4 regions of the Streptosporangium sp. NPDC002721 genome follow, and region 4 is predicted to be linked to each of the others. Evidence: riboswitches for the same ligand, from Rfam matches in the RefSeq annotation. Region 4 holds a riboswitch; each other region holds the start of a gene.

Region 1 (5,171 bases), on a different contig from region 4:
GGCTCCGCTGGTCCGCGCAATATCGGACGCGTTTCCGCATGGTGCAGATATCCCTTTCCAGTATGTCCAATATCGCCCAACGGTCCGCCGTTACCACGTGATACTTCGCGAATGCCGCAAAGCCTCGCCCTTGACCCTCATATTTCCGCGTTTTCCGTGGCGTGTGGTCAAGGCGCTGAGGCATGGTCGCCGGAGAGCACGGGGAAGAGATCAATTTTTGCCGGGAAATGCGGGCGGGCCGGGATCCCCGGGGGATCGGCTTCGGAGCGCCCGGTGAGACGGCGGTTCCGGCGAAACCTTGTTCTGCCAGGACTTCGATCGTCGCAGCCAGGGGGTGCTTGCCGGCTCGTGCCTGGGCTCGATCATGACATAGCCGCAAAGGCACTGACATATCATGAGTACTTCACGTAGCGCCTGCTATGTCAATACTGGACGCACGCTATGAAGAGTGGAACTTGACGACCTTTGAACAAGGCGTTTACCGTTCCTGGCGGACGGTATTCATTTCCGGCGTCTCGCACCCGGTTTCCAGAGTGGGGGGAGTGACTCTTGATGGCATATCCAGAAGTGGATTCACGCCATGGCGACAGCCCCCTGGGCATGAGCGAAATCGGTCTCAGTGACGACGACCTCGTGCTGCTGGCTGAGCTCGCCAAGGGTGTCACGGTCGATCGGGTAGGGCGTCGCCTCGACATCAGTGGCCGGACGGTCAGGCGCAGGCTGAGAGGCATCTGCGACCGCATCGGCGTGGCCACGGCGATCGAGGCCGTGGCCTGGGCGGCTCGCCGTCGCCTGATCTGACGCGTCGCCGCGTGTCCGGCAGGTCGGGCCGGACACGCGTGCGAGCCGACGGCCCGGACAGGCCACACTCGTCCGAACCGACAGGCTGGACAGGCCACACGCGTGCGAGCCGGCGGCCCGGACGGGTCACCCCCGCCCGAACCGACAGGCCGGACAGGCCACTCCCACCCGGTCGGCGGCCCGGACGGGTCACCCCCGCCCGAGTCGACAGGCCTGACAGGCCACCCCGTCCGAGTCGACAGGCCTGACAGGCCCCCGCCCGAGCCGACAGTCTGGGAAGGCCGCCCGCCCGGTCGGAAACCGTTTCGAGCCACACCGCTCCGGCCGGGAGCCGGCGGCTCAGGCGGCGATGCGGACGCCTCCGGCGAAGGGCCGGTTGTCGATCGTGGTGATGTGGATGACGTCACCGGTCCGGGGCGCGTGGACCATCAGGCCCGCGCCGATGTAGATCCCGACGTGGTGCAGGTCGCTGTAGAAGAAGACCAGGTCGCCGGGGCGCAGCTCGTTCCTGGAGACGTGGGTGCCCGCCGTCCACTGGTCGCCGGTGTAGTGCGGCAGGCTGATGCCGACCTTCTGGTAGGCCCACATGACCAGGCCGGAGCAGTCGAAGGAGTTGGGCCCCTCGGCACCCCAGACGTACGGCTTCAGCTGCTGGGTGAGCGCCCAGCGGGCGGCCTCCGCGCCCTTGCCGCTGCCCACGATGGGCACGTCCGTCTTCACCCGGGCGCCCCGGTTGCTGACGGCCCTGGTGCGGACCTCGCTGAACAGGTCGCTCTCGACCCGGTCGACCAGCCGCTCGATCCTGGTCCGGTTGCCGTCGATCTCCGCGAGGAGCTTCTTGACCTCCGCCGTCCTGGCCTTGGCGCCGGCCTGGGCCCGCTCGGCGGCCGCGATCGCCCGGCTCACCTGGGCGAGCTCCTCGCTCTGCTGCTGCTGGAGCGCGTAGTTGGTGGTGGCCTGGTCGAGAAAGGCGTCGGGATCGGTGGCCTGCGTGAAGGCGAGCCCGGAGTTCAGGCCGCCCGACATGTAGGTGCTCTGCGCCAGGAGGGTGGCCTTGGTGCGACGGGACGCCAGCTCGGACTCGCTCGACGCGAGGATCTTCTTGGCGCTCTCCGCGGCCCGCTGGGCCTGCCTGAGCTTGACCCGCTCGCCGTTGTAGCGCTCCGCGAGCGTGCCGATCTCCTGGTGCAGTTTCTCGGCCTGCTTGGCCAGCTGCTGGAGGCTGGGCTCGGGGTCCGCGGTGGCGGACACCAGCGGGGTGCCGAGGGTCAGGGTGGCGAATGCCAGGCCGACGACCGCCATGCGACGGCGCAGCCCTCGCGGCGCGCGTTCTCGACCGCGGGTGTCGTGACCCGCCCGCTCTCCTCCGAGGTCGCGCGTGCGCTTCACCAATGGGCTCCTCTCTCGGCCGCCTACCGGGTTAGCTGACGGGTTCGGGCCGGAGGCAGCCCTACCGGGTGCGCCGGTGGCACTCGGATTCACCCCGGAGGACGTGGTGGGTCCCCGGTTCCCCACGCGGGAGGATTCGGCGGGTCAGGCTTTTCACATCTCTGACATCGAGCACGGAGATTAGTGCACCTGTGGTTCATGCTCAACCAGAACTGCGAATTCAGTAGAGGTTTCGCAACCGAGGTGTCACGAAAAGATCACACCGCAATATGATCAACATGGCCATTACGCAGGCTTTGCCTTCCAAGTGACGGGTGGGACGAGGGGTCTTCCCAGGTCCGGGACCGTGCCAAAGGTGAGTTGAGGCACACGGGAGGTGTCGCGTACCGAGAGTGGTAAAGCGATCGCCAACGGTCATGAGCGGCCCGCGGGTCGCGAGTTAAGGATGAGCCGTAATCAAAGACCGGTGAGGACGTACGCTGAACGGTCATGGAGCAGCTTGCTGAGCATTCTCCCGTGCCGGTCGTCAGCGCCCCCGGCGGCGGGGAGCGGCGTGCCGGATCCACGGAGGCGGAGCGGGGCGCGCCCGAGGCCGGGACGGGCCCCGAGGTCCCCGAGATCCCCGAGATCACGGTCCGCCGCGCACGCACCCCGGACGTCCGCGCCGTCAGACGGCTCGTCGACACCTACGGCGGTGCCGGCCCGCGCCTGCTGGCGAAGGCCACCGTGACCCTGTACGAGGACGTCCAGGAGTTCTGGGTCGCCACCGACGCGGAGGGGACGGTGATCGGCTGCGGGGCCCTGCACGTCCTCTGGGAGGATCTGGCCGAGATCCGCACCGTCGCCGTCGACCCGACCCGCAGGGGGCTGGGAATCGGCCACCGGATCGTCTCCGCGCTCATCCGCACGGCCGCCGAGCTCGGCCTGCGCCGGGTCTTCTGCCTGACCTTCGAGGTCGACTTCTTCGCCCGGCATGGATTCCGGGAAATCCAGGGCACACCCGTCGCCCCGGAGGTCTACGCGGAACTTCTCGCCTCCTACGACGAGGGTGTGGCGGAGTTCCTCGATCTGGAACACGTCAAGCCCAACACCTTGGGAAACACCCGGATGCTGCTGCATCTGACACGTGAGCCCGACTCTGATGACTTTAGAGCTGACTGATCGGAAAGGTGACTGTTGATACCTATATCGATACCTTGTGCAGCAGCATGCATGTGCGTCTGACATTTGCCACATGCGCAGTCTAAGTGAGGTGACGCGGTGAGCACCGGACAGCCGCCGTATCGACAGGATGATCCCGACCGCGATCGCACACCGTCGGGGCAGCCGGATTACGGACAGCACAACGTGGGTCGAGCCCCTGGCGAACTCGACCCCGACGTGACAGTTGTGGGATATCGATCGGAGGCCTCACAGCCGAACACCGGCCCAGGGCAGAGCCAGCCCGGTTACGGCCAGCAGGGCTACGGGCAGCAGCAGTACGGCCAGCAGGGGTACGGTCAGCAGCCCGACTACGGGCAGCAGGGGTACGGGCAGCAGCAGGGGTACGGGCAGCAGAGCGGTGGGACGGGGGCGTACGGGCAGCAGCCCGGCTACGGCCAGCAGTCCTCCCACGACCAGGGTTACGGCCAGCAGGGCGGGACCGGCGCGTACGGGCAGCAGGGTGGCACGGGGGCGTACGGGCAGCAGCCCGGATACGGCCAGCAGCCCACCCACGACCAGGGTTACGGCCAGCAGCCGGGCTATGGCCAGCAGCCCGGCTACGGGCAGCAGCAGCCCCAGCCCGGTTACGGCCAGCAGCCCGACTACGGCCAGCAGCAGTACGGCAAGCAGCCCGACTACGGGCAGCAGCAGTACGGCCAGCAGGGTTACGGCCAGCAGCCCGACTACGGGCAGCAGGGCTACGGCCAGCAGCAGCCCGCGTACGGGCAGCAGGGCTACGGTCAGCCGTACGGCGGTCCTCCCGGGGCCCCGGCCCCGCTCGCCGAGTGGTGGCAGCGCCTGGTGGCGAGGATCGTCGACGGGGTCATCCTGGCGATCCCGCTGTTCATCGTCAACGCGGTGATCACCGCCATTGTCGTGACGCCCGTCGACTTCAACCTGGAGACGGGCGCCATCTCGGGAGGGGGCTTCTTCCTCGCGAGCCTGCTCACCTCGCTGATCACCGCGGCCATCTACGTGGCCTACGAGTTCTTCATGCTCAGCCGCGGCGGGCAGACGGTCGGCAAGATGGTCATGGGCATCAAGGTCGTGCCGGTCGGCGGCGTCCTGCCGCCCGGCGGGCTCAGCTCCGACACGGCGCTCAAGCGCGCGGGCGTGCTCTGGGGGCCCTACGGCCTGACCTGGATCCCGCTCGCGGGCTTCGTCGCCTACGTCTTCTATCTCGTGAACGTCCTGTGGCAGCTGTGGGACAAGCCGCTGAAGCAGGCCCTGCACGACAAGGTCGCCTCGACGGTCGTCGTCAAGATCAAGTAGTTCCCTGAATAACGGGGCCGGCGGTTGAACCGCCGGCCCCGTTTTCACGTACGGGTGAGAAAACGAGGGGTCTTAGGGGCCACGTATGGGTCTCGGGGTCCGGGGGCCGCGGAAGCGCGAAACCATTTGCCGCATCCTGAGCAACGCGGGGGAACTTATGACCGAGTCTCGCCCCGCCCACCGGAATATTCGCGTACGGTGCCCACAACGGGCTCACCGGTGCCCGCGGGTCTCCTATGAGGCGTCAATGCCGCATCCACCGCCGTCGGGGGTTCGCGCACTACTCACCGAATGGTCGGCCCGGCGCGCCTCCGGCATCCTCGGCGATCTCGTGCCGGATTCTCTTCTTCGCCTTGCGCCGCGCGTTCAGGACAGCCGGTGAAGGCCTTCTTACGGACCCGGATCGGAGGCGCGTGGTGTTGGCGGGGTTGTCCGAGGAGTCCATCGCGTTTGGTGGTTATACGGTCTACGACTATGTACTCCGTGCCAGAGCGGGTCGTACTCTT
Region 2 (5,171 bases), on a different contig from region 4:
GTCTCGGATCGCGGGACACTCGTGAACGCGTTCACAAGCGCCGATAGACTACGTGAGGTCCGTGCACCCCTCACCGTCTAGTAAGGATCCAGCCTGTGAACAAGCCCGTCGTACTGGTCGCTGAGGAACTTTCCGAGGCCGGTCTCGCGGTTCTGGGCGCGGACTTCGAAGTCCGCCACACCGACGGCGCCGACCGTGCCCAGTTCCTGCCCGCCCTCGCCGACGTGGACGCGCTCATCGTGCGCAGCGCCACGCAGGTCGACGCCGAGGCGATCGCCAACGCTCCCCGGCTCCGCGTCGTCGCCCGCGCCGGCGTCGGCCTGGACAACGTCGACGTGGAGGCCGCCACCAAGGCCGGTGTCATGGTCGTCAACGCGCCGACCTCCAACATCACCAGCGCCGCCGAGCACACCGTCGCCCTGATCCTCGCCTCCGCCCGCAACGTCGCCCAGGCGCACTCCGCGCTCAAGGGCGGCGAGTGGAAGCGCTCGAAGTACACCGGCGTGGAGCTCGACGAGAAGGTCGTCGCGATCCTCGGCCTCGGCAAGATCGGGCAGCTGGTCGCGCAGCGCCTCCAGCCGTTCGGCGTCGAGCTGATCGCCTACGACCCCTACCTGCAGCCGGCCCGCGCCGCGCAGATGGGCGTCCGGCTGGTCTCGCTGGAGGAGGCCCTGAGCGAGGCCGACTTCATCACCGTGCACCTGCCCAAGTCCAAGGAGACCATCGGCCTCATCGGTGAGCGGGAGCTCCACACGGTCAAGCCGAACGTCCGCCTCATCAACGTCGCCCGCGGCGGCATCATCGACGAGAACGCCCTCTATTCCGCGATCAAGGAGGGCCGCGTCGCCGGCGCCGGCATCGACGTGTTCCCGAAGGAGCCGGTCACCGACAGCCCGCTCTTCGAGCTCGACCAGGTCGTCGTCACCCCGCACCTGGGCGCCTCCACCCACGAGGCCCAGGAGAAGGCCGGCACCCAGGTCGCGCGCAGCGTGAAGCTCGCGCTCGCCGGGGAGTTCGTGCCGGACGCGGTCAACGTCCAGGGCGGCGCCGTCGCCGAGGACGTCAAGCCGGGCCTGCCGCTGGCCGAGAAGCTCGGCCGGGTGTTCACCGCCCTCGCGGGCGAGGTCGCCACCAAGCTCGACGTCGAGGTGCGCGGCGAGATCGCCTCCCACGACGTGCGCGTGCTGGAGCTGGCCGCGCTCAAGGGCGTCTTCACCGACGTCGTCGAGGACTCGGTCACCTACGTCAACGCCCCGCTGCTGGCCAAGGACCGCGGCGTGTCGGTCGAGCTGGTCACCAGCTCCGAGAGCCCCGACTGGCGCAACGTCGTGACGGTCCGCGGCGTCCTCGCCGACGGCCGCGCGGTCTCGGTCTCCGGCACCCTGTCCGGGCCGAGGCAGATCACGAAGATCGTCGAGGTCAACGGCTACCAGATGGAGATCGAGCCGACCGACCACCTGTCGTTCTTCACCTACACCGACCGGCCCGGCATCGTCGGCGTGGTCGGCCGCATCCTCGGCGACCACTCGATCAACATCGCCTCGATGCAGGTGGCCCGTGACGTCAAGGGCGGCAAGGCGCTCATCGCGCTCACCGTCGACACCGCCATCCCGGCCGAGGTGATCGACCAGATCGGCACGGAGATCGGCGCCGACAGCGGCCGCTCGGTCGACCTGGCCGACTAGCCGTCCCGCCGATGTGGCCGCCGTCCCGGAGACCGGGGCGGCGGCCACAGCTCGTCTCAGCATGTGAGAAGTGTGTACGCCGGGCGAGACGCTGTTCCCGTGGCCAGGTAGCCTGGAATGAAATGCGCCAGGTTCTCGTAATTCCTACCTGCCGCGGCGAGGCCTGACAGGGGCAGGCCGGCGACTCGCCGCGGTGTCGTGGCGCGTGCCGGCTCCAAGCTCCCGTCGCCGATCCGTGATCCGGACCCGCGACATCAGGCCTGGTCGGAGTCCCGACCGGAGTCTCGACCACCTTCCTTGCTGGCATGCGAACGAGACGAGATTCGCCATGTACGACATGTATCCCTGGAACCGTCCCGACGAGACCGAGGACGAGGCCACCGACGCGCTCCAGACCGCTCTGGACCGCAGGGACAACGGTGGTGCCCCCACCCGCTGAACCCGCTCTCGCCGCCGCCGGGATCTTCACGGCCTCCCGGCGGTGATCCGCCGGCGTGTCTCATCCGCTGGTCACCGTTTCGGTCGCGAGCTCGACCCGCTTGGCCAGCTGAACCCCCTGCGGGTCGGGGCGCACCGCGCCGGCGAAGGACTCGCGGCGCCAGGAGTCGAGTTTCTCCTCCTTGACCACGTCGCCGGTCCTCGGGGCGTGGACCATGTAACCGGGCTTCGTGATCATGCCGACGTGACCGAGGCCGCTGAAGAAGACCAGGTCACCGGGCTTGAGATCCTTCCAGGCGATCTTCTTGGAGAAAGCGGCGTACTGGTCGTCGGTGACGCGGGGGAGCTTGATCCCGGCGGCGCCGTAGGCGCGGAGCACCAGGCCGGAGCAGTCGAAGCCGCCGTGGCCGGTGCCGCCCCAGACATAGGGCGTTCCACGCTTGGACATGGCCCACTTCACGGCTTTCTGCCAGGCGGGCTTGACGGCCACGGCCTTCAGCGCCTCTTTCAGCGCGGGGGTGTGGAGGGCGGCGGGGCCGGGGGCCGGGGGAGGGGAGGCGGCCAGGGCGGCGGTCGAGGTCGCGAACATCGCGGCGCCGGCGACGGCTACGGAGGCGGAGATGGACAGGACACGGGGGAGAACTGTGCCGGACAGGATGATTCCTTCCATAAGGCCGGCCGGGTGAGCTGTCGGGCTCGGGCGTGGAGGCCGCCCTACGGCGCGAGAACGCGCTGATTCGCCCCAAGGAATCCACCTGACGACGGCCGGGAACGCGCTCCGGGGGAGGAGCGAGCCGCCCGGCGCCAGGTAGATCCCGTAAAGAGTGGGTCCCCGGCTCCGTACGGGCCCGGTAAGGGGATGGCCCGTACGGATTAGGCAGTGATGTGAATGGGAGGACCATAACGAAACCTCACGAAACGGTCAATACCAAGCAAAGAAGGACAAAACGATCAAAAGTCCTGATGGGCGAATGTGTCCGGAGGGTGAGACCGGTGTTCGATCACCGAGACGGACCGGTAGGGTGCCTGCATGGATTCGCGTAACATTCGCCTGGCGGTCATCCCCGGGGACGGAATCGGGGTCGAGGTCGTCACCGAGGGGCTGAAGGTCCTCGAAGCGGTCGGCACGAAGGTGGAGACCACCACCTACGACCTCGGTGCCAAGCGCTACCACGAGACCGGCGAGACCCTGCCCGACCAGGTCCTCGACGAGCTGCGCGGATACGACGCGATCCTGCTCGGCGCGGTCGGCGACCCCAGCGTGCCCCCGGGCGTCCTGGAGCGCGACCTGCTGCTCAAGCTCCGCTTCCGGCTCGACCACTACGTGAACCTCCGCCCGGTCAAGCTCTTCCCCGGCGTCGAGACGCCGCTGGGCAGGGCCCGCCCCGAGGACATCGACATGATCGTCGTCCGCGAGGGCACCGAGGGCCCGTACGCCGGGGCGGGTGGCGTCATGCGCCGGGGCACCCCGCACGAGATCGCCACCCAGGAGTCGCTGAACACCGCGTACGGCGTCGAGCGCGTGGTGCGCTACGCCTTCGACAAGGCGCAGGGCCGCTCCCGCAGGAAGCTGACGCTGGTCCACAAGACCAACGTGCTCACCTACGCCGGTGACCTCTGGGCCCGCACCTTCGAGCGGGTCGGCCTGGAGTATCCCGACGTCCGGACCGACTACTGCCACGTCGACGCGGCCTCGATGTTCTTCGTCAGCCAGCCCGAGCGCTTCGACGTGATCGTCACCGACAACCTCTTCGGCGACATCCTCACCGACATCGGCGCGGCGGTCGCCGGTGGCATCGGCCTGGCGGCGAGCGGCAACGTCAACCCCGACCGCACCGCGCCGAGCATGTTCGAGCCGGTGCACGGCAGCGCCCCCGACATCGCGGGCCAGGGCAAGGCCGACCCGACCGCCACGGTCCTGTCGGTCGCGATGCTCCTCGACCACCTGGGCCTGGCCGACGAGGCCGCCAGGGTCGAGCGGGCCGTCGCCGACGACCTGGCCGAGCGGCCGATCGGCCGGGCCGGCCGGAGCACCCGCGAGATCGGCGACGACATCACCGCCCGAGTAGCCGGCTGAGGAAGCCGCCCTCCTCGACCCCGACGCGCCTGGCGGCTCATCCGAGCCGCCAGGTGCGTTTTTGTTTCTCCAGCACTGCCGGTTTTCGGCATGGATGGAGTAGTTTCCCGTTACCCGGTCCGACGCAGAATGGACCCAAGGGTAAGCCAGACACCAAGAGAAGGATCCGTGCGATGACCACCGCTCAGAAGCTCAGCTTCGACGTGCAGCTCTCCGACCACGCTCGCACCGCGGAAGAGCGCGAGCAGGTACTGGCGAGCCCGGGGTTCGGTCAGGTCTTCACCGACCACATGATCTCGATCGACTACACCGAGGGCCAGGGCTGGCACGACGCCAAGCTGGTGCCGTACGGCCCGCTCAGCCTCGACCCCGCGACGTCGGTCTTCCACTACGCGCAGGAGCTTTTCGAGGGGCTCAAGGCCTACCGCCAGGAGAACGGCTCGATCGTGACCTTCCGGCCGGAGGCCAACGCCGCGCGCTTCAACACCTCCGCGGCGCGGATGGCCATGCCCGAGCTGCCCGAGGAGACGTTCGTCGAGTCGCTGGAGCTGCTCGTCCAGACCGACCGCGAGTGGGTCCCGACCACGCCGGGACACAGCCTCTACCTGCGCCCCTTCATGATCGCGACGCAGCCGGCGCTCGGCGTGAACTACCCGTCCAGGACCTACAAGTACATGGTCATCGCCTCTCCGGCGGCGGCCTACTTCGGCGGGGGCAAGGCCGTCACCGTCTGGCTCTCCACCGAGTACACCCGCGCGGCCCCCGGCGGGACCGGCTTCGCCAAGTGCGGCGGCAACTACGCGGCGGCCTTCGTGGCCCAGCGCCAGGCCGTCGAGCAGGGCTGCGACCAGGTGGTCTGGCTCGACGCGAGCGAGCACCGCTACGTCGAGGAGATGGGCGGGATGAACCTGTTCTTCGTCTACGGCGACCGCCTGCTGACCCCGGCGCTCACCGGAACGCTCCTGCCCGGC
Region 3 (5,171 bases), on a different contig from region 4:
CCCGGTGGCGGCGACCTCCACGCCGTCGCGCAGGAACGGCAGCCGGGCCAGCCCGATCTGGCCGCCCCCGCCCAGCCGCCGGCCGATCTCGGAGAACTCCTCGACCTCCCGGCCGCTGTGCAGCACGAACAGGTCGCACCCGCTGCGGAACAGCCACGCCTTCTCGGTGGCGGGGACGGAGATGCCCGGCAGTCCCGAGACGAACACCGGCCGGGGTCGCAGCCCGGCCAGCACCTCTCCGACCAGCACGTCCACCACGGGTCCCGTACAGGCGACGAGCACCACGTCGGGCCGCAGCCGCTCCGCGGTCCGGCGCAGCGCGCGGGCCGACAGCACGGGCGGGTCGGCTGCCGAACCGGCGACGGCCGCGTGGATCTGCGCCGGCGACGGGGTGATGGGGGTACGGATGACCGCAAGCTCCGTCTCGCAGCCCGAGGGCAGGTCCCTCAGCAGGCAGGCCGCCCACTTGAGGTAGGAGTCGGAGTCGGCCACGGCCAGGACCTTCAAAGAGAACCTCCGGCGGGGAATCCCCGGTTTCGCGCGGTTTCGTGTGTGGAGAGGATTCGTTCGTGGAGAGACGCCCCGCGCCCGGCGGGCCCGCCGGGCATCGGCCGCGGGATCATGACCCGGAGACTCCCGTGTCCTGATGGGCGAACCTCGACAGGTGGGAGCGCAGTGACGGCGCCGCCTCGGCCGTCCACCACTCGTCGGGGACGTCCACCGTCTCCACGGCGACGCCCCGGGCCGAGAGCAGGACCCGCAGGGAGGTGACCGCGGTGGACGGCAGGCTGAGCACCCGCTGCTCGGCGGCCAGGCCGCGCAGGGTCATCTCGGCGGGGGTCCCGCCGTCGTAGACGGTGATCCCCGGCTGCTCCCCGACCCGGACGAGGTCGTCGGGGTCCTCGCGGCGGTGCGGGAAGTAGGCCACCGGACCGGCCGAGCCGAGCCCGGCCAGCCAGGTGAAGTAGCGGTCGCGGTGGATCAGGCCGTTGCGGACCAGCGAGGTGCCGAGGACGACGGTGCGCTCCTCGGGACGGGGCCCGCGCAGCGGCTGGGACCGCAGCCAGGCGAAGTCGTGGGTGACCAGCTCGGCTCCCACGGCGCGTACGGCCTTCGCCAGGTCGGGGGGCACGGGCAGCGCGGTGAAGATCGACAGTCGTCCCGAGCGGGCGGCGGCGCGCAGCCTGAGCCCGGCCGCCGCGCCGAGGACGGTCCTCAGCCTTCCGGCCTTCGCCCTCGCCCTCAGCAGGGGCGTTCCCACCCTGCCGGTGAGCAGTTCCAGGAGCCTGATGGTGGCGAGCCCGTCGTCGACGATCACGATCCGGCCGGGGAGCGCGGTGAGCCAGCGGAACTGGACCTTGCCGGAGAAGGCGTCGCCCACCACCCAGGTCTCGCCCCGGCGCGGCCTGGGCATGTCCTGCCGGGCCGCGGTGAGCTCCAGCCCGCTCGGCAGGGTGAGACGGCCCAGCTCGCGGCCCGTCACGGCCAGCGGGCGGAGTTTCGCCCTGGGCACGAGGTGGCTGTGGGCGCCGAGCAGCCCTGCATGATGTGCCTCCACCGCGCAGAGCATCTGCAGCGGGGACTCCACCCAGGCAACGGCCGAACCCTGATCCCGCGCGTGGTCTCGGCCGTCCTCCACGCCGGGCGATGACCCGTTCACGACTGCCACAACCTAACCCGGTGTCCTTAAGCGCCCGGGAACTGCGGGTGAACAGCCGACCACGCGCGTCTGTTGATGATCGCCAGGACTTTGCCCGCGGGCGCGGCGAAGGCTCGGGGAAAGCGTGTTCCTTTACTCGGCGCCTTTACCTTCGCGGGGTCACGGAACCCCTCGGGACCTCCGCGCGGGCACGTCTCTTTACCTTCCGGGCGCCGAGGCCCGCCCGCGACCCTCCACAACCGCTCTGAGCTGCGCAAACCCCCTCAGGCGCGGGGCCGGTGCCACCGGACCCGGCGCGCCGCCCCCGGGCCGTTCATGGGGGAACCTCTACCATCGGAATACTTTTTACCATCGAATATCTGTTCGAAATTTGACCGGGTACACCACCCCTACCCGAGGGCCTCGCTCGCGCGTCATAGCACCCCCCGGCAGGCGGCTCGCGGGCGGGTCCGGGAAACCCGGATCGCCGTCGGGGCAGGGGATCCCGGCATCGGCGCGACGTCCGCCCGTCCGCCGTGGAGAGGTACGGCCAAGGTCGTCGCGGCCCACCCCGACGGCCGGACGGCACCCCGCAACACCGGCCCGATTCAGACGTATTCCCAAGTCAAGGCAATATGTCCTACTTGTAATCGTCTGCCCTCCTGACGTACCTTCGTCCTGTTCATGGCAATTGTCTAGGTCTATCCAGGTCTATGCATTGCCGTCACATTGCCCGACTGTGTCCCACCTGGTGGAGCCCCTCCACCGAAGGTGAGCACGGCCGCCGAATCCGCGAGGTCTGCGGAACCGGGGAACCACGTTCCTGGGGTGAATCAGCGCACCTGTGCGCCGTAGGGCACTTCCCAGCCCGAACCCGTCAGCTAACCCGGTAGGCGGAATGGAAGCGAAGCAAGGAGTCGAACCCCCGTATGACCAAGCATCGCCTCATCTCCACCCCCCGCGCCGCCTGCGCCATCATGGGCGCGTGCGTCGCCCTGGCGACCGGCGCCACCGGTACCGCCCTGGCGGCCGACGGTCACGGCGTCGTGAACGCCCCGCCCGTCGACACCAAGGCCCAGGACGCCAAGGCCGCGAAGACCCCGCTGCAGATCGTGGCCGAGAGGCTTCCCAAGGTCTCCGCCGCGAAGGTCCTGGACATCGCCTCCAAGCAGATCGGCATCCGCGAGAACTCCGCGGGCGGCGGGACCAAGTTCCACTCCTGGTACATGTCGAGCCCGCGCGCCAAGGAGACCCTCGCCCGCGACGGCGGCAACACCGTGTACGACTACGCCAACGCCCCCTGGTGCGCGATGTTCGTCTCCTGGGTCGGCGAGATGGCCGGCATCCGCCCCACCATGGGCTGGGACGCCTACACCGTGGCCCACGCCAAGTGGTTCAAGGACAACGGCCACTGGGGCACCATCCCGACCCCCGGCGCGGTCGCCTACTTCGACTGGGCCGGTGGCAAGAGCATCGACGGCATCGACCACGTCGGCTTCGTGAAGAAGGACAACGGGGACGGCACGATCACCACGATCGAGGGCAACACCGGCAACGGCGACGTCGAGCAGCGCGTCCGGCCCGTCTCCCAGATCGTCGGCTACGGCTACCCCGTCTACTCCAACTGACCGCGCCCGGCCCGCTTCACCGGCCGCATCCGGCCTGATCCAGCCGACCGCACCCGCCGCCGCCCGCGCCCGCCGTTCCCCCACGGCGCGGGCGTCCCGGCCCCCTCCGGTGGTCGGCGGCCAGGTCCACACGCTCCCGGGGGCGTCGCTCGAACGAGCGGCGCCCCCGGGAGCGTTTCGGCGTCCTGACACCTCCTTGACAGCCTCACGCCGACGCCTCCCGAGGGCGCTCCCCGGCGAACTCCCCTCCTCGCGCGGACACGAAATGCCCCGACTGTATGCCCGTGAGATGGGAGCGCTCCCAATAACCACTATGAGGCATTTGTGCAGGTTTCATACCGATAGTCCTGCCTAAAACGGCCGGATGTAACGGTTGAGTTTCGGCATATTGACGTCCTGGTTGCCCATCGTCCACTCTTCGTGGGAGCGCTCCCAAAGCACATTGAGGAACGACCTCGTCGCGAGGACCGGTTTGTCGGGGACCGGTCCGCGATGTCGCCTCCCAATGATTCGGGCGACCACCTGAGAGGGGTCCGGAATGTTGAACAACAAGCGGCACGGCAAGCTCGCCGCCGTCGCGGCCATGGCGGCCACCGCCCTGGCCATCACGTCGTGCAGTTCCAGCGAGCCCGCCGCGCCCGCCGCGGGCGGCAGCTCCGCCGCCGCGGCCGAGCCGGTGACCATCACCGTGCACACCTTCGGCGGCGGCGAGAACTTCGGCTACGACAAGGCCGTGGAGACGTGGAACGCGGCGCACCCGAACATCCAGGTCAAGTACCAGAACCTGACCGACCGTTTCGAGGACGTCTACCTCCCGCAGCTGCTCCAGCGCCTGCAGGCCAACAGCGGCGCGGCCGACATCATCGCCCTGGACGAGGGCGCGATGGGCCTCATGAAGGCCCGTCCCCAGTTCTTCACCGACCTGGCCGAGCACGGGCTGGACAGCCGCAAGGCCGACTTCCCCGCGGCCAAGTGGGACAACGGCATCAACGCCGACGGCAAGCTCTTCGCGCTGGGCACCGACATCGGCGGCATGACCATGTGCTACCGCAAGGACCTGTTCGAGAAGGCGGGCCTGCCCACCGACCGCGAGGAGGTCGGCAAGCTCTGGCCGGACTGGGCCGCCTTCAAGGCGATTGGCGAGAAGTTCAAGGCCGCCAACCCCGGCAAGACCGACCCCAAGTTCATCGACGGTCCCAACACGCTCTACAACGTGATCCTGTCGCAGGAGGCGCCCAAGAACGGCAACGTCTCCTACTTCGACCAGAAGAACCAGCTCGTCATCGAGACCAACCCGGCCATCAAGACCTCCTTCGACACGGTGAAGAGCTTCAGCGAGGCGGGCCTGACCGCCAAGCTCGCCTCGTTCACCCCGCCGTGGAACGCCGCGATCAAGAAGGGCGCCTTCGCGACCATGGGCTGCCCGGCCTGGATGCTCGGCGTGGTCTCCGGCGCGGCCGGTGACGCCAACAAGGGCAAGTGGGACGTCGCGGCCGTGCCCGGCGGCGCCGGCAACTGGGGCGGCTCCTACCTGGCCATCCCCAAGCAGAGCAAGCACCCCAAGGAGGCCGCCGAGGTCCTGAACTACCTCACCGGCAAGGAGGGCCACGTGATGGCCTTCCAGGAGGCCGCGGCCTTCCCGAGCTCCCTCACCGCGCAGCAGGACCCGGCGGTCGCCGAGCTGAAGAACCCGTTCTTCAACGACGCGCCGACCGGCCAGATCTTCGGCGCCTCGGTCAAGGACCTGCTGCCCGTCTTCCTCGGCGAGAAGCACGCCCAGGTCAAGACCTCGGTGGAGAAGGTGCTCGAGGGCATGGACCAGGGCTCGGTCCCCTACGACCAGGCCTGGACCAAGTTCATCGAGGCCGGCGTCAAGGCAGCGGGCTGATCCCCGTACCGACCCG
Region 4 (5,171 bases):
CCGCCGGACCCAAGATCGTCCTCACGGTCCTGGCGCGCCCGGGAACCAACCTCGGGCTGCTCCGGCTGGAGGGCCGCAAGACGGCGGCCAGGGTGGCCGCCGTCAGCTCACGCATATCGATACCCCAGTGATCGGAGACAGCAATGGGCAACATGGACATCTCGCTCAAGGAGATGATGACGATCGACGGTGCCATCGGCTCGGTCGTCGTCGACTACAACAGCGGGATGGCGCTCGGCGCGCTCGGCGGGTCCAAGGACCTCGACCTCCAGGTGGCCGCCGCGGGTAACACCGAGGTCGTCAAGGCCAAGCTGAGGACCATGGAGTCGCTCGGCCTCAAGGACGGCATCGAGGACATCCTCATCACGCTCGGTACGCAGTACCACATCATCCGCCCGATCTCGGGCCGGAGCGGCAAAGGCCTGTTCCTCTACCTGGCCCTCGACCGGAGCCGGGCCAACCTCGCGCTCGCGCGGCACGTCCTGCGCGGCATCGAGGAGAAGCTCGAGGTCTGATCTTCCGGTGCGGCCCGTGCCCCGGGAGGCACGGACCGCACCGGAGCCCGTCCTCCTCCCGGTGAGGTCATCGCCCGGAGTCCGCGGAGGTGGTGAGCTCGTCGATCGCGTCGACGAAGGAGGGCCAGAGCTCGGCGGGCAGGTCGTGGCCCATGCCGGGGAAGGTGATCAGCCGGGCACCGGGGATCGCGTCGGCGGTGGCGATCCCGGCGGGCAGGGGAACCAGCGGGTCGTCCTCCCCGTGCAGCACGAGAGCCGGAACCGCGAGCTCCTTGAGCAGGGGCGCGCGGTCGCCGGAGGCCATGATCGCGGTCACCTGCCTGGCCGTGCCCGCCGGGTCGTACGACCGGTCGTAGCCCAGCCCGGCGATCTCGGCGTTCCACTCCCGGTCGAACGGGTAGCCCGGCGAGCCGACGGCCGCGCAGTTGTCGAGGGCCCGCCGGATCGCGCTCTCGCGGTCGGGCGTGAAGGCGGGCAGGAGCACGTCCGGGTCGGTCAGCAGGGCCGCCCGCGGGCTCGGGGTGGACATGATCGAGGTGAGGCTGCGCACCCGGTGCGGGTGGCGGATCGCGAGCGACTGCGCGATCATCCCGCCCATCGAGAGGCCGACCACGTGGGCCGTGTCCCAGCCGAGCGCGTCGAGCAGCCCGGCGGCGTCGTCGGCCATGTCGTCCAGCAGGTAGGGGACCTCCCCGCTCCCGTCCGGGGCGGGCGTCCCCGCCTCGCCCAGGTGGGTGCTCTCGCCGCTGTCGCGGTTGTCGAAACGCACCACGTGGTGCCCGCGGTCCGCGAGCAGGGCGCAGAACCTCTCGTCCCACTGGATCAGCTGGCAGCCGAGGCCGGTGATCAGCAGGAGGGGGCGTGCCCCCGGGGAGCCGAAGGTGTCGTAGGCGATCTCGATGCCGTTCGCCGGGGCCCGCAGGGTCATGGCACTCCTACCGTCCGCTACCGTCCGCGCTGGTTCCGCGGGACAGAATGTCATTCGGGGGAAGGCGCGGCACCGGCGGGGTGGGAGTTCCCGCAGGACAGGAACTCCGGCGAGACGGGAGCCTGACGGGACGGGGACTCCGTCAGGAGGCGGGAGCCCGGCGGGACGGAGGCTCCCGCGAGGGGTTCTCGCGGGACCGGACCCGGCTCAGTTCTTTCCCGCGCCGATCTCGGCGGCGCGGACACCGGCGGCGACCACGTCGGCCGGGACGCGCATGGAGGCGGCCTCGACCATGACCTTGGGCTTGCCGGCCCACGGCCGCACCGCGGCGCTCACCGGCTGGGTCCTCACGCCTATCCCCAGTTCCAGGGCCTTGGCGAAGACGACCGTCGGGGGCTTGGCCGGGGTGGTGTCCCTGCGGCTCCAGGCACCGGTGGAGAACGCGACGGGGTGGTTCTTGATCCCCGCGCCCTCACCCCACTTGGTGACCACGTACTTGACGTCGATGTGACCCATACCGCCGTTACCGTCCACGCCGAGCGTGCCGGCGTTGAACGTTCCACCGGTCAGGTCGGCGAAGGTCTTGGCATCGATGTCGATCATGATGCCCTGGTTCGAGGGCGAGCCGGGACCGCGGTCGCCGACGAAGAACTTGGCCTTCTTGCCCTTGTAGATGAGGTAGCCCTCGGTGAACAGGGGCCAGCTCGGGCTGGCGATCATGCCCTTCTGCATCGGCTTGCCGCTGGCGGGAAGACCGGTGTCACCGGCCCGGCCGGAGGAGTCGTCCCAGAAGTAGGAGGCCGTGGTCCCGCCCTGGAGGAGGACGGACTCGGCGCTCGCCTTCGCCACGCCGACCTCGGGATCGGCGGTGGCGGCGAAACAGGTGGAGGCGGGCAGTGCCAGGGCGACACCGGCGGAGGCGAGGACGCTCGCGCCGACCAGGGTGGCGGCGGCGAGGCGGTTGCCGCGGGACTTGCTCCTGTGCCAGACGGACTTGCTCGGGCCGTTCTTGTGCATACCAAAGAAGGGGCGCATGGAGAAGAGGCTCTTTCGCGAGGGAACGGGGCGGCCAGGTGCGACACACCGAAGGGGTGCACTGGCGGGGACGCGCTCGTCGGAAAAGGGGGCGTAGCCGGAATCTCAGGCAATCGCTACGCGGAGCACGATCTGGAAGGTGCCGCGATCAGGTGCGGCGAAGGGTCGGGGGGACGGGGGATGGCGAGCTGTGTCGGGACGAAGGGGGAAAGTTCAGGTGGTCGGCGCGGACAAGGTGTGCACCGACGTGGTAACGCGGTGATCCATGAGGGGATCTCCTCTCCATCTCGTCTACCGGGTTAGCTGACGGGTTCGGGCGGTGGAGTTGCCCTACCGCCGCGTAGTTGCGGCGGATTCACCCCGAAAGAGTGGTTCCCCGGCCCCGGAGCCTCTGTGGGGCTCTCGGGATTCGACGTCGGCCGGCCGCTCCCTCTTGTGAAGGGCAGGTCGCCTACCGATAGCAATGGACACTACCTACCAAAACCGGACAAGGCAAAGCAAACACCATGAAAACCCCAGAAGATCTACCTACAAGCTTCAAGGAAGCCTCATCGATCGCCCTGCCAGGCCAACACCCGTCCTACCAGTACGAATGTCTCCCCCAGCCCGCGATCCGCCCCGGGGATCCTTGCCCGGAGCGCTCGAATCCGGGGCCCGTCCGGCGAATCCGTCCTCCGCGACTCCGTCTCGGAACACCACGGGTCCGTCTCGGAACACCACGGCTCCATCTCGGAACACCACGGGTCCGTCTCGGAACACCACGGGTCCGTCTCGGAACACCACAGCCCCGTCTCGGGACAGCCGCCCCACCGGAGGTCCGAACGGGGGAAACCCTCCGGGCCGATCAGTCCCACCAGAACGACCAGGCGTTCCTGCCCTTGATCTGCTCGGCGTAGTCGATGAGGTTCCCCGCCCCCTGGATGATGCTGTCGGGGCAGAACGTCCAGTGCTCCGCGGCGACGTGCAGGGCGTGCTCGGAGGTCGTCGGGGGCGCGGCGACGCTGAGGTCAAGGGTGTTGAAACCCATGCCGACCACCCGTACGCCGAACCTGTCCTCCCAGCTCCGCACGACGGCCGCGAGCGGGACCATCCACTCGTTGTGGTTCAGGGCGCCCTGCCAGCCCATGACGGCCAGGGCGTCGGCCCCGCGCTCGACCGCGACGAGCCCGAGCGGGGTCCTGCGCTCGGCCACCAGCCCGGCGTACCAGTCGGCGACCACGCCGGGGTCGGCGGCGAGCCTTCCCGCGGGGGCCGGGCCGGGACACTCGGGGCCGAAGGGGTCGAGGAGTTCGAGCTGGTCCACGCTGGCCTTCGCGATCCAGTCGGACCACACCTCGGCCATGAACGCGGCGGCGTGGTAGTTGTCGATCTGACCGGCCGTGTCCGGGGCGATCTGGCCGGCCGACCAGGGCTGGACGGAGTCCTCCAGCAGCACCGGCCACAGGCCCGACCGCTCGTGCTGGGCCCTCAGCCGGGCCCAGTACTCGCCGGAGACCGCCACCTCGCTGAGCCAGAACGCCGGACGGCGACGGACGGCGAGCTGAGCGTAACCGGGGTCGGGCCACACCACGTCTCCCGGCGGCAGCTCCAGCGAGAGCCTCCTGCCCCCGCCCGCGCCGGTCCCGTCACCGCCCTCGCTCCCGTCGGCCCCATCGGCGAACAGCTGGCCCAGAACTGGCGGAAGTCGCTCGCTCTCGCAATCGCCCATATCTACCGATCCGATCCTGACCACGGACCAATTTTGGCCTGTCAACCATCCCGAGGGACAGTTCTGCCCTGGTCCGGGCAAAAATTATCGGTAGAAGGGGGAACCGGGACCGGGCGGGTGCCTGTCCCCCGCCGTTCGTCGACAGGTTGTGCACTGCAGAACGTTGTGCTGCAAAGTGGCCGCGAGGCGGCGTACTCGCCTACCTTGACCAGGTATTCGATTGCCGGATTCACCCTGGGAGGTCGCGATGAGTGAGCCGGCTCCCGAACGCAACCAGTCGGCCTCGCTCCGGCGCGCCCTCTCCGTCCTCGCGCACGTACGCGACCACGCGGGCGCGGGCCACGGCCTGTCGCTCACCCGGCTCGCCGAGGCGCTCGGCCTGTCCAAGAGCACGGTGCTCCGGCTGGCCACCCCGCTCATCGAGGCCAGGCTCCTGGAGCGCGACCGCAGGAGCGGCGCCTACCGGCTGGGCAGCGGCGCCCTGCACCTCGGGCAGGCGTACCTGTCCACCCTCGACCTGCGGACGGTGGCCGCCGAGGAGTCGCACCGCCTGATGGCGGAGGCCAGGGAGACCGTCCACCTCGTGGTCTACGACCCGCCCGACGTCGTCTACATCGACAAGGTCGAGAACGAGACCAACGTGCGCATGGCCTCGCGCATCGGCAGCCGCAACCCCGTCTACCGCACCGCCGTGGGCAAGGCGATCCTCGCCTGGCAGCCGGAGGAGGCCGTCGAGGAGATCGTGGCCGCCGGGATGCCGCACGTCACCCGCTACACCATCACCGACGCCGCGCGCCTGCGCGCCGAGCTCGGCCGGATCCGGCAGCGGGGCTACTCGGTCGACGACCGCGAGAACGAGCCCGAGGTGCGCTGCGTCGCGGCGCCGATCTTCAACCACAACGACGTCGCCACCTCGGCGATCTCCATCTCGGGCCTCACCTCCCGGATCACCGCCGCGCGGGTGCGAGACCTCGGCCCCCTGGTG

The links. Region 4 has a riboswitch for cyclic di-AMP ahead of ACFYWM_RS17940 (hypothetical protein). Riboswitches for the same ligand answer to the same signal wherever they lie in the genome.
Region 1: linked by a shared signal. The riboswitch ahead of ACFYWM_RS24895 (NlpC/P60 family protein) and the one ahead of ACFYWM_RS17940 (hypothetical protein) in region 4 are both predicted to bind cyclic di-AMP.
Region 2: linked by a shared signal. The riboswitch ahead of ACFYWM_RS16130 (C40 family peptidase) and the one ahead of ACFYWM_RS17940 (hypothetical protein) in region 4 are both predicted to bind cyclic di-AMP.
Region 3: linked by a shared signal. The riboswitch ahead of ACFYWM_RS03415 (CHAP domain-containing protein) and the one ahead of ACFYWM_RS17940 (hypothetical protein) in region 4 are both predicted to bind cyclic di-AMP.

What each region holds. Positions count from the first base shown of each region.
Region 1 covers NZ_JBIAQI010000017.1:198,471-203,641, reverse strand. The annotation lists gene ACFYWM_RS24900 (LuxR C-terminal-related transcriptional regulator) at 601-801, shown strand; gene ACFYWM_RS24895 (NlpC/P60 family protein) at 1,141-2,190, opposite strand; cyclic di-AMP (ydaO/yuaA leader) riboswitch at 2,196-2,342, opposite strand; gene ACFYWM_RS24890 (amino-acid N-acetyltransferase) at 2,809-3,351, shown strand; gene ACFYWM_RS24885 (RDD family protein) at 3,580-4,665, shown strand.
Region 2 covers NZ_JBIAQI010000010.1:156,765-161,935, reverse strand. The annotation lists gene serA (phosphoglycerate dehydrogenase) at 96-1,685, shown strand; gene ACFYWM_RS16130 (C40 family peptidase) at 2,185-2,793, opposite strand; cyclic di-AMP (ydaO/yuaA leader) riboswitch at 2,781-2,998, opposite strand; gene ACFYWM_RS16125 (3-isopropylmalate dehydrogenase) at 3,154-4,200, shown strand; gene ACFYWM_RS16120 (branched-chain amino acid aminotransferase) at 4,374-5,171, shown strand, end outside.
Region 3 covers NZ_JBIAQI010000002.1:271,313-276,483, reverse strand. The annotation lists gene ACFYWM_RS03425 (DUF6716 putative glycosyltransferase) at 1-507, opposite strand, end outside; gene ACFYWM_RS03420 (hypothetical protein) at 620-1,558, opposite strand; cyclic di-AMP (ydaO/yuaA leader) riboswitch at 2,412-2,550, shown strand; gene ACFYWM_RS03415 (CHAP domain-containing protein) at 2,569-3,267, shown strand; gene ACFYWM_RS03410 (ABC transporter substrate-binding protein) at 3,806-5,155, shown strand.
Region 4 covers NZ_JBIAQI010000011.1:238,026-243,196, forward strand. The annotation lists gene ACFYWM_RS17925 (roadblock/LC7 domain-containing protein) at 1-131, shown strand, start outside; gene ACFYWM_RS17930 (hypothetical protein) at 144-515, shown strand; gene ACFYWM_RS17935 (alpha/beta fold hydrolase) at 583-1,443, opposite strand; gene ACFYWM_RS17940 (hypothetical protein) at 1,651-2,478, opposite strand; cyclic di-AMP (ydaO/yuaA leader) riboswitch at 2,752-2,903, opposite strand; gene ACFYWM_RS17945 (DUF4253 domain-containing protein) at 3,323-4,186, opposite strand; gene ACFYWM_RS17950 (IclR family transcriptional regulator) at 4,434-5,171, shown strand, end outside.